3 regions of the Paenibacillus sp. JJ1722 genome follow, and region 1 is predicted to be linked to each of the others. Evidence: riboswitches for the same ligand, from Rfam matches in the RefSeq annotation. Region 1 holds a riboswitch; each other region holds the start of a gene.
What was found. A riboswitch is a leader RNA that binds a small molecule or an ion and turns the genes downstream of it on or off. The one in region 1 is predicted to bind glycine.

Region 1 (3,280 bases):
CCTTTCGAAAAGCAAGATTTTAGATCGTAAATTAGCTAATAAAAAAGTGTGTGAGATGAAAAACCCAGAAGTTCATATCTGACATATTTGCTTTATAGAAATAAAAAGAGTTTAAGATCAGCGCGGGCGTTTATAAAAGGGTGCTGCCACCACCTCGGCACGCAGGCGTTTGCCACGAATCTCAACCTCCAACGGTGTGGAGAGGGCGCTAAAACGACTGTCCACCAAGGCGAGGCCCAGATTACGCTTCAAGGTGGGCGACTGAGTCCCCGTTGTGACCTCACCAATGTGTTGTCCTTCTGCGAATACCGGGTAATGGGCGCGTGGGATACCGCGATCAATCATTTCCAGCCCGATCAATTTGCGAGGAATCCCTTGTTCTTTCTGACGTTGCAGTGCTTCTCTACCGATAAAATCTCCTTTATTCAGCTTGACGAAGAAACCTAGACCAGCTTCGAGTGGCGAAATCGTGGCAGATAACTCCTGACCATATAGCGGCAACCGTGCCTCAAAGCGTAGTGTATCCCGAGCACCAAGTCCAGCGGGAATCAGCCCATACGACTCACCGGAACGAAGCAAACCCTCCCATACGGCTGGTGCTTCCGCAGCAGGTATATAAAATTCAAAACCGTCTTCGCCCGTATATCCGGTTCGTGAGACAAGTGCTTTTGCTCCGAACAATGGCACATTCTCATGGAAGCGGAAAGATGCCAGATTCGTAATGTCCGTATCTGCCACGGCTGCGGCAATACGTGCTGCCTCCGGTCCTTGCAACGCTAGCAATGCTATCGCATCAGACACATTCTCCATGTGAACGGATGCAGGCATATGGCGAATTAGCCAATCCCAATCCTTATCGATGTTGGATGCGTTCACAACGAGCATGTAGCGTTCCGGTCCTTTGCAGTAAACAAGTAGGTCGTCTACTACCCCTCCATCGGGGTAACACAGGAGTGAATATTGTGCCTGACCTGGTTCCAACTGGCTGACATCATTCGTGGTCACCCTTTGCAGAAAAGCTTCGGCTTCTTTGCCTTCAACCAAAAATTCGCCCATATGCGATACATCGAATAAACCCGCACGTTGCCGGACGGCCTCATGCTCCTTTTGAATGCCGCTAAACTGAACCGGGAGCTCCCAGCCGCCAAAGTCAATACAACGAACCCCAGACTGCGTCCCGTAGGACGAATATAGCGGTGTTTTTCGCAAATTAGTCATTATTCCACTCCTATCCGGTGTGATCGGCTAAACAAAAAAGACAGGCCGAAAAAAACGTATAGACGGCAGTCTACACTCTTTTTTTCAGCTCTGTCCTTGATACCAGAAAGTTACCCCGGTATGTACCGGGTTTCCCCTTGGGTGATCCGCTCCAATAGCGAATGCTCTCCAGAGATGCGTCCGGCAGAGGTCCTTTTGCCTGAGAGATTCACCTGCAATGCAGGTTTACTCCTTCGGCGCTACCTTCGGGATCAACGGTATATTACCTGGCTTTGCAGATAACAACTTGATCCGATTCGCGTGCACTTATGTCTCACAAGCGGCAACAGCTATGCGAATCTTTTTGGCAGTCTCTCCCTCCGCGTTCATCCGCGTTTGCAGTTGTCGGGGTGTTTCCCAAAGCATTTGCTATAACCCATTAATACGCAAATTCATTCAAAATGTCAATAAAAATGTCATCAAAAACAATAGAAAAAACATTTAATATATAAATAAGGATATGTAAGCGTTTGTTATAAGCTATCATATTTTTATATAGTACGCTATATGAGGTGATATGAAGTATTTTTGTTAGTATTATTGACATGAGTGTTCTTGTTGTCATAATCTTAACCTGTCTAGTACAGTGAGCAAAAGCGATTTTATTCATATGGAAGTGAGGGGAACAGAATGGGTGAAGTAAAGCAGCAACTTTGGTATACAGACGAACATGAGTGGGTTCAGCGGACAGAGAATGGAACGGTACGAATTGGTATTACAGACTTTGCACAGCATCAACTGGGTGATATTGTTTTTGTAGAATTACCTGAGGCGGGAGCAACGATTGAGCAGGGAGCGGAGATCGGTACGATTGAATCGGTGAAGACAGTATCCGACCTTTTTGCTCCGGTGACGGGAACCATACTAAAAGTGAATGAAACGCTGGAAAGTACACCTGAGCTAGTGAATGAATCTCCCTATGAAAAAGGTTGGATGATCGAAGTAGAGATGGATAAAGATGTGGAGGAAGCCTTGGGCAAGCTACTGTCTGCGGATCAGTATGAGCAGTTGATTTCCGATGAGCAATAATGGAGCATTGTAGTATGGAGTAAGAGGGTTATTTGTCTGCTCGATTTTTGTATAAAATAGTCGCTATGATTTGACGTAGCGGCTATTTTTTTGTCTTTTTGCAAACGTAATTACGTGTTTTATTCTGATTTAGAGGGTTGTCCCCATATAAGAATCATACATAATCCAGCACGGTTTTTCGACTAATTTCTATAGCTACAGGTCATATTAAGAAGAATTATGCAGGTATAATACCTTCCCGGATAATTTAAATTTAAATGTTGTCATCAACGTTCATGACGAAAGTACGTTTTCATTTCGTTGATGAAGATAGCGCTGTCATTTAGTATGAATTTTAAGAAAAGGTAGTGATGCTTACCTACAAGGAGGATTTGAATATGAGTACATTGGACGCAAAGCCAAGTTCAAAAGGAGGCACTCGTGTCGCCGTACAGCGTTTTGGCCGTTTTCTTAGCGGTATGGTTATGCCCAATATGGGAGCATTTATTGCGTGGGGGCTGATTACGGCACTCTTTATTCCGACCGGATGGTTCCCGAATGAAGGTTTTGCACAATTGGTTGACCCGATGAAAAATTATTTGTTGCCGTTACTGATCGGTTATACAGGGGGCACGATGATTCACGGACAGCGTGGAGGTGTGATTGGTGCCATTATGACGATGGGTGTCATAGTGGGAGCCGATATCCCGATGTTCCTGGGCGCGATGGTAGCTGGTCCGCTGGCTGCGTGGATATTGAAGAAGTTCGACAAGGCCATTGAAGGCAAAGTCAGATCAGGCTTTGAAATGCTGGTCAATAACTTTTCGGCCGGAATTATCGGTGCCATTCTAGCGCTGCTTGCCCATGTGGCGATTGGCCCGATTGTACAAATGATCAGTCAAGTGTTGTCGGCAGGGGTACAGTTCCTCGTGAACGCAGGGCTATTGCCGCTTGTCAACCTCATTATTGAGCCCGGAAAAGTATTATTTTTAAACAACGCGCTGAATCACGGAGT
Region 2 (3,280 bases), 170 kb from region 1:
GGTATTGAACCGCTGGTAACATTGTCACATTATGAGACACCGCTGGGTTTGACTCAGAAGTATAATGGCTGGCTGGGTCGTGAAGTTATACAGCACTACGTAAATTATGCCGAAACTGTGTTCACGCGTTATAAGGATAAAGTAAAATACTGGCTGACCTTTAATGAAATCAATGTAATGACCATGAGTCCGTTTACCGGTGGCGGGGTGGTCATTGACCGCGTAGAAAACAAGCAGCAAGCGATATATCAAGCACTGCATCATCAATTTGTAGCTAGTGCACTGGCGACAAAACGAGGACATGAGATCATCCCGGGCTCTCAAATCGGCTGTATGCTGGCTCGTTTGGAAAGCTACCCACATACGTGTAATCCAGAGGATATACTGAAAGCCCAGCATGAAAATCAGATGAACCTGTTCTTTACGGATGTGCATGCCCGTGGGGAATATTCCAACTACATGAATCGTTATTTTGAAGAAAATAATGTTGTTATACACACAGAACCAGGCGATGCCGAAATTTTAAAAAATAACACGGTCGATTATATCTCATTCAGCTACTACATGACCTTGACCGTATCTGCAGGTCCAGAAGGCGAAAAAGCAGCAGGAAACCTGATTGGCGGCGTGAAAAATCCATATTTACAGTCCTCTGACTGGGGATGGCAGATCGATCCGATCGGCCTGCGTGTTACGCTGAACACGTTTTATGACCGCTACCAAAAGCCGCTGTTCATCGTGGAAAATGGTTTGGGTGCGTATGATAAGGTGGAAGAAGACGGCTCTGTGCATGATACGTATCGCATTGATTACTTGCGTCAGCATATTGTCCAAATGAAGGAAGCGATTGCCGACGGTGTTGATCTGATTGGTTACACCAGCTGGGGTCCTATCGACCTTGTGAGCATGTCTACTTCCGAAATGTCCAAGCGCTACGGATTTATTTACGTTGATCTGGATGATGACGGTAACGGAACGCTCAAACGCTCCAAAAAGGACTCATTTAACTGGTATAAAAATGTGATAGCAACCAATGGTGAAGAATTGTAATTCCAAATTTTCTCGGGCGGGTATAGCAGAGGACATCCTAAGGATGCAATCTGCTGTACCCGCTTTTTTTGATAGACATAATAATAATGTTTCAGAGGGCTTCACAAACTTTTCACTTGTAATAAGCTGAAAGTTTTCTGTATAATAAATAAAAATTTCATATGTCTGGTTGATGTTTGCGGGAGATGGAACGAAAGTTCCGACCGAAGGGGCAAAACTCTCAGGTGCTTAGGCTGATTACAGCAACAAGCGGGGACCGTAAACGGACAGAACTCTGGAGAGACCCTTAATTGGGCGCCGAAGGTGCACCGCAGAGAACATCTGCTTAAACTCTCAGGCAAAAGGACAGAGACGCGAATAACCTGTGACAGGGAATGCCCTAGGCTTTTTTATAAGCTATTAGAGGCAGAAACCTGCGCAAGATGGTTGTATTTTTTCGTGCCTTTAACCTCTCCAGGAGTCGAATCAGCGGATTTGACTCTTTTTTGTTTTCTAATATGCTGGAGGAGCGGGTTGAAATGAATTTGGTACATGTGTTAGAAGCGATTAGCAGTTGGATATGGGGGGCGCCTCTCATCATTCTTGTCATGGGAACGGGGTTGTGGCTGACCATACGTTTGAAGATGCTGCAGGTATTCCGCCTGCCCCTGGCGATCAAGCTGATCGGTAAGGCCCCGAATGAAGGCAGCGGGGATGTAAGTAGTTTTGCGGCTTTGAGTACAGCGTTGGCGGCTACAGTTGGCACAGGAAGTATTGTCGGCGTAGCGACAGCCATTAAGCTGGGCGGGCCGGGTGCCTTGTTCTGGATGGTCGTTGCAGCCTTTTTTGGGATGGCGACGAAATATGCGGAAGGTGTACTTGCGGTAAAATACCGGGTGAAGGATCGGAATGGGCAATTTTCCGGCGGCCCGATGTATTATATTGAGAAAGGTCTGGGACGCCGTTTTAAACCGCTGGCGATGCTGTTTGCTTTTTCGGGCATGCTGGTAGCGTTGTTCGGGATTGGAACGTTTCCGCAGGTCAAAGCGATTGTATCTTCGACCGAAAACAGTTTTGGCGTTCCGCCCATTGTAACGGCACTGATTATTGCTATCCTTACAGGACTTGTTACTATTGGAGGACTCAAAAGCATTGCCAAGGTATCGACGAAGGTCGTTCCTTTTAAAACAGGCTTGTACGTACTGATCTGTCTCATCGTACTGATTCGGTTTGCTGACCAACTACCTGCCGCAATTGCGCTGGTGCTCCATTCGGCATTTTCAACTACATCTGCAACGGGCGGATTTGCCGGAGCTACGATTATGCTGGCGATGCGAAGTGGGGTAGCCAGAGGTATTTTTGCCAATGAGGCCGGATTGGGAAGCGCACCGATTGCAGCCGCAGCTGCCAAAACCAAATGGCCTGCGGAGCAAGGGCTAATTTCCATGACAGGCGTGTTTATTGATACGATGGTTATTTGTGTGATGACCGGGTTGACGCTACTGGTTAGTGGTGTGTGGAGCGGGCCTACCGATGCGGGCCTGATGACTCAGCAAGCATTTTCCAGCGCATTCCCGCTGGGGGCAGAACTGCTCACAATCATTCTGATTATGTTTGCGTTCACCACCATGCTCGGCTGGAACTATTACGGGGAACGCTGTGTTGAATATTTGCTTGGGGTCAAGTGGATTAAGCCATACCGCTATCTGTTCATCCTACTGGTTGCCGGGGGCGCGTTCATTAAACTGGATGCGATTTGGCTGCTGGCAGATATCTTTAACGCAATGATGGCTTTCCCGAACCTGATTGCCCTGCTCGGCTTATCAGGAATTGTAGTCGCAGAAACCCGAACCTATATGGATTCTCTGAATTCTAGTAAGAAAAAGGGCATTCTTGCAGGTGCCAGTGTAGGGGCAGCTATCCAAGTAGAAGAAAAAGGACAAACGGTTAATTCATAAATTCCAAAAGGGAGTGCCCTCAGTCATCACAGGCTTGAGGACACTCCCTTTTGAATGTTATAACGATGCGTGCAAAATAGCTGAAATATCTTCTTGGTTCAGCTTTTTATAATTACCGAAGCCTCCGTATTCCATTTCACGGGCTGCAATGTTTGCGACTTTTTCCAATTGCTCATCATTAATATTGTAATCGGCCAGGGTGGAAGGGGCACCGAGACTTGTCCAGAATGCACTCAGGCGATCAATCCCCTCCAAAGCAATTTCCTTATCCGTTTTACCAGTGGTATCTAAAT
Region 3 (3,280 bases), 2.0 Mb from region 1:
CGCATTACCCCATTTTTTCGTGCCTGAAGGGATATAAGCAATGCCTTTAGCCTTGGTAGGATCAATAATAGCCAGCGTAGATCCTGCATGCATTGCAATCGAGCGCACACCCTTGGTAATGCCGAAAGATTGATCTGCGGCTACAATTTCGGTAGCATTCACATCACCCAGCGCATTGTAACGGAAACGAACGCCAAAGTTGGCCGCCAGCCAATCGGAGCTTGTTAATCCTTGCATCGCCGGTGATGCAGCTTCTTCTGCAGTCATGCCCTTGGCCGGATTAGTATAGGCTCCACGACGGTAACCATTCATAACCTCGGAGGAATCCCAACGGTTTTTGTTACGGTCCGCATTATAATGATCGGAGATGAAGAAGACGCTCCCCCCGCTATTCACGTATTGCAGCAGGGCAGCCTGCTCGGATGCCTTAAAGGCAACATTCGCTTCACCAATAATGAACACATCATATTGGCGCAGCTTGTCATATGTTATGGCCTGCTCTCCATAAGTAAAAGGAATGGGACGATTCAATTGGTCTACCGTAAAGCCTACATTACGCAGTCCATTGGCAAAGTCGGAGAAGGCGCCTTCAATGACCCAATCTGCTGCACCAGCGGTCTGTGCGTGCGTATTATCGAACAGCACCTTTTTGCCTTTTCCATCCGGCAGTGTAGTACCGGGTTGACCCGGGTTGCCAGGTTCGCCTGGTTCCCCCGGCTCGCTTCCGCTCACCAGTTCAACAGCACTTGGACTTTTCACTCCACCAAAATTATTGTAGGCGCCGAGTGTACCCGTCACACGAATTTTGCTGCCGATCAGCTCAGGATGGCCTGATAGCCCATATTGCCCTCTGTACGCTGAAGTCAGCTGTACATCCAACAGATTAGACGTATTACGTTCATTTGCCTGATCGGCAATCAGTACGTTAAAATCATTCGCGAACGGGGAAGAAAAGTTAGCCGTTTTCGATCCGGTAGCATGTCCGACGATGTAACCTTCCACCGTCACCGTACCTCCACTGCTTTGGCGCTGAAGTGCTTCGGCTACTGTCAATGCTCCCTCCGCCTTGACCTGACCGAATGGAACGAAGATCCCAATCAGCAGTGATACGATCGCTGCTAGATGCAACATCCCTTTTAAGCGTGAACCTGTGAATCGCAAGCCTTTTACCATACGTCAATATCCCTCCTATGATTTCCATAAATATACTTGTCCTTTATCAGATTAGCCGCCAATCTTCTAATTCCTTCCTGGTTTCATCCATAATTATGTAAATTTTAATCTTTTTTATTGGAAACGCACCTGTTTATGTAAAAATTAAACCTGTGATTGACACCGAGCACGGCATACATTACGCTAAGGAAGACATGTAGAACGGTATACGCGAATGAAGATGACGGGAGAGTCTGTCCAGGGAGCCTACACTCTGGCGGCACCGAAGGAGCAAGACGTCAGCACCCGGCTGACGGATAATCTCTCAGGTCCATGTATCGTCATCTGACGCAACTCTGGAGAGAGCGCAAGCCACCCAAGGGGTAAGGCGGTAAGAACACCGCACGAAACTCTCAGGTAACGAGGACAGAGATAAGGGAAACTTCCTTATCCTGTCCTTTTTTGTGCTCACATTGTGCGTCAGCATTAGGAACCGTCATAACCGCGCAAAGACGCGGAAATACCATATAGTATGGTATTAGAACATACAGGGGGCCACACCATGCGTTTCAAAGATGTATTTTCTATTATCGGTCCGGCCATGACCGGACCTTCCAGTTCACACACCGCAGGCGCGGTGCGGCTCGCACGCGTTGCCCGGCACTGGCTCGGGACGCAGCCTGACCGTGCCCGCATGACGCTGTACGGCTCCTTTGCCGACACGTATAAAGGACACGGTACAGACCTGGCGCTCATCGCAGGGCTGCTTAATTACGATACGGACGATCACCGGATTCCGGATGCCGAGCAATGGGCAGAGCAAGCCGGGATGGCCGTGGAATTCGCCGTCAGCGGACTCCCCGCGCCACATCCGAACACTGTCCGTTTCGAGCTGTGGAAGGGCGAGGATCAGCGCACACTGTTGGGCTCCTCCATCGGCGGCGGCAGCATCCATGTCCAGCAGCTCAACGAATTCCGGGTCAATCTGACCGGGGAGCTGCCTACGCTGGTGCTTCTCCACTCGGATAAGCCCGGTACATTGGGCGCGATAACTTCAGCGCTGGGCGCGGCCCACATTAACATTGCCTATATGCACGTAGATCGCAAAGGCCGGGATGGTGAAGCACTCACCGCCATTGAAACGGACAGTTCTGCTCCAGCTGAACTGATTGCGGAACTGCGTTCTTTACCTCATATGTATGAAATTAAGATGATTAATTTGAAAAAAGGAGCTGAATCCGATGCGGTTTAGCCATCTGCATGAAATCAGCGCTTTATGCGCTGAAGAATCCACCACAATTGGCCGTTTGATGATTCAAGAGCAGGTACAAGAGACGAATACAACGGAGGAAGAAATCTTTCGCCAAATGTCTGATTATTATGAAGTCATGAAGGAAGCCGTTCATCGCGGTCAGACACAAGACACCGTATCCCGCAGTGGATTGACGGGCGGTGACGGCAAGCGCCTAGCCGAGTATCTGCGGTCAGGGGAAACCTGCTCCGGCGATGCCTCCGCGCTGGCCATGGCTTATGCCCTCTCTGTGTCGGAGGTAAATGCATCCATGGGTCGTATTGTCGCCACGCCTACCGCAGGCTCATGTGGGGTTATCCCTGGTGTGTTCATCAGTGCGCAGGAGCGGTTCGGCTGGGATGATGAGCATATGGTGAACGGCCTGTTCGCCGCTGGAGCCATTGGCTACGTGATCGCCAACAACTCCTTCATTTCTGGCGCGGAGGGAGGCTGTCAGGCTGAGATTGGTTCAGCTATCGGGATGGCTGCTGGCGCTATGGTCGAGCTGCGTGGTGGTACGCCTGAACAGGCTGTTCACGCCGTGGGCCTCGCTCTTAAGAACACGCTCGGCCTGATTTGCGATCCCGTCGCCGGACTCGTGGAGATTCCGTGCATCGTGCGCAACGGGCTGGGAGCCGTGACTGCGCTTGCCGCAGCGGATATGGCTTTGGCGGGTGTGCGCAGCGCTATTCCGTCTGACGAAGTCATTGACGTGATGCTTGAAGTCGGCAGTGCGATGCCGTCGAAGCACCGCGAGACCGCCAAAGGCGGCTTGGCCCAGACGCCGACTGGCAAGCGTTTGACTGAATCACTTACACGCAACACACCGACCAAGAA

Region 2: another riboswitch for glycine. It lies ahead of ACM1ND_RS20800 (alanine/glycine:cation symporter family protein); the one in region 1 lies ahead of gcvT (glycine cleavage system aminomethyltransferase GcvT).
Region 3: another riboswitch for glycine. It lies ahead of sdaAB (L-serine ammonia-lyase, iron-sulfur-dependent subunit beta); the one in region 1 lies ahead of gcvT (glycine cleavage system aminomethyltransferase GcvT).

Annotation. Positions count from the first base shown of each region.
Region 1 covers NZ_CP182500.1:4,518,915-4,522,194, reverse strand. The annotation lists gene gcvT (glycine cleavage system aminomethyltransferase GcvT) at 118-1,218, opposite strand; glycine riboswitch at 1,396-1,587, opposite strand; gene gcvH (glycine cleavage system protein GcvH) at 1,888-2,286, shown strand; gene ACM1ND_RS20005 (PTS mannitol transporter subunit IICB) at 2,664-3,280, shown strand, end outside.
Region 2 covers NZ_CP182500.1:4,692,103-4,695,382, reverse strand. The annotation lists gene ACM1ND_RS20805 (glycoside hydrolase family 1 protein) at 1-1,050, shown strand, start outside; glycine riboswitch at 1,315-1,409, shown strand; gene ACM1ND_RS20800 (alanine/glycine:cation symporter family protein) at 1,569-2,987, shown strand; gene ACM1ND_RS20795 (iron-containing alcohol dehydrogenase) at 3,045-3,280, opposite strand, start outside.
Region 3 covers NZ_CP182500.1:413,699-416,978, reverse strand. The annotation lists gene ACM1ND_RS01815 (DUF6359 domain-containing protein) at 1-1,173, opposite strand, end outside; glycine riboswitch at 1,388-1,503, shown strand; gene sdaAB (L-serine ammonia-lyase, iron-sulfur-dependent subunit beta) at 1,715-2,404, shown strand; gene sdaAA (L-serine ammonia-lyase, iron-sulfur-dependent, subunit alpha) at 2,394-3,280, shown strand, end outside.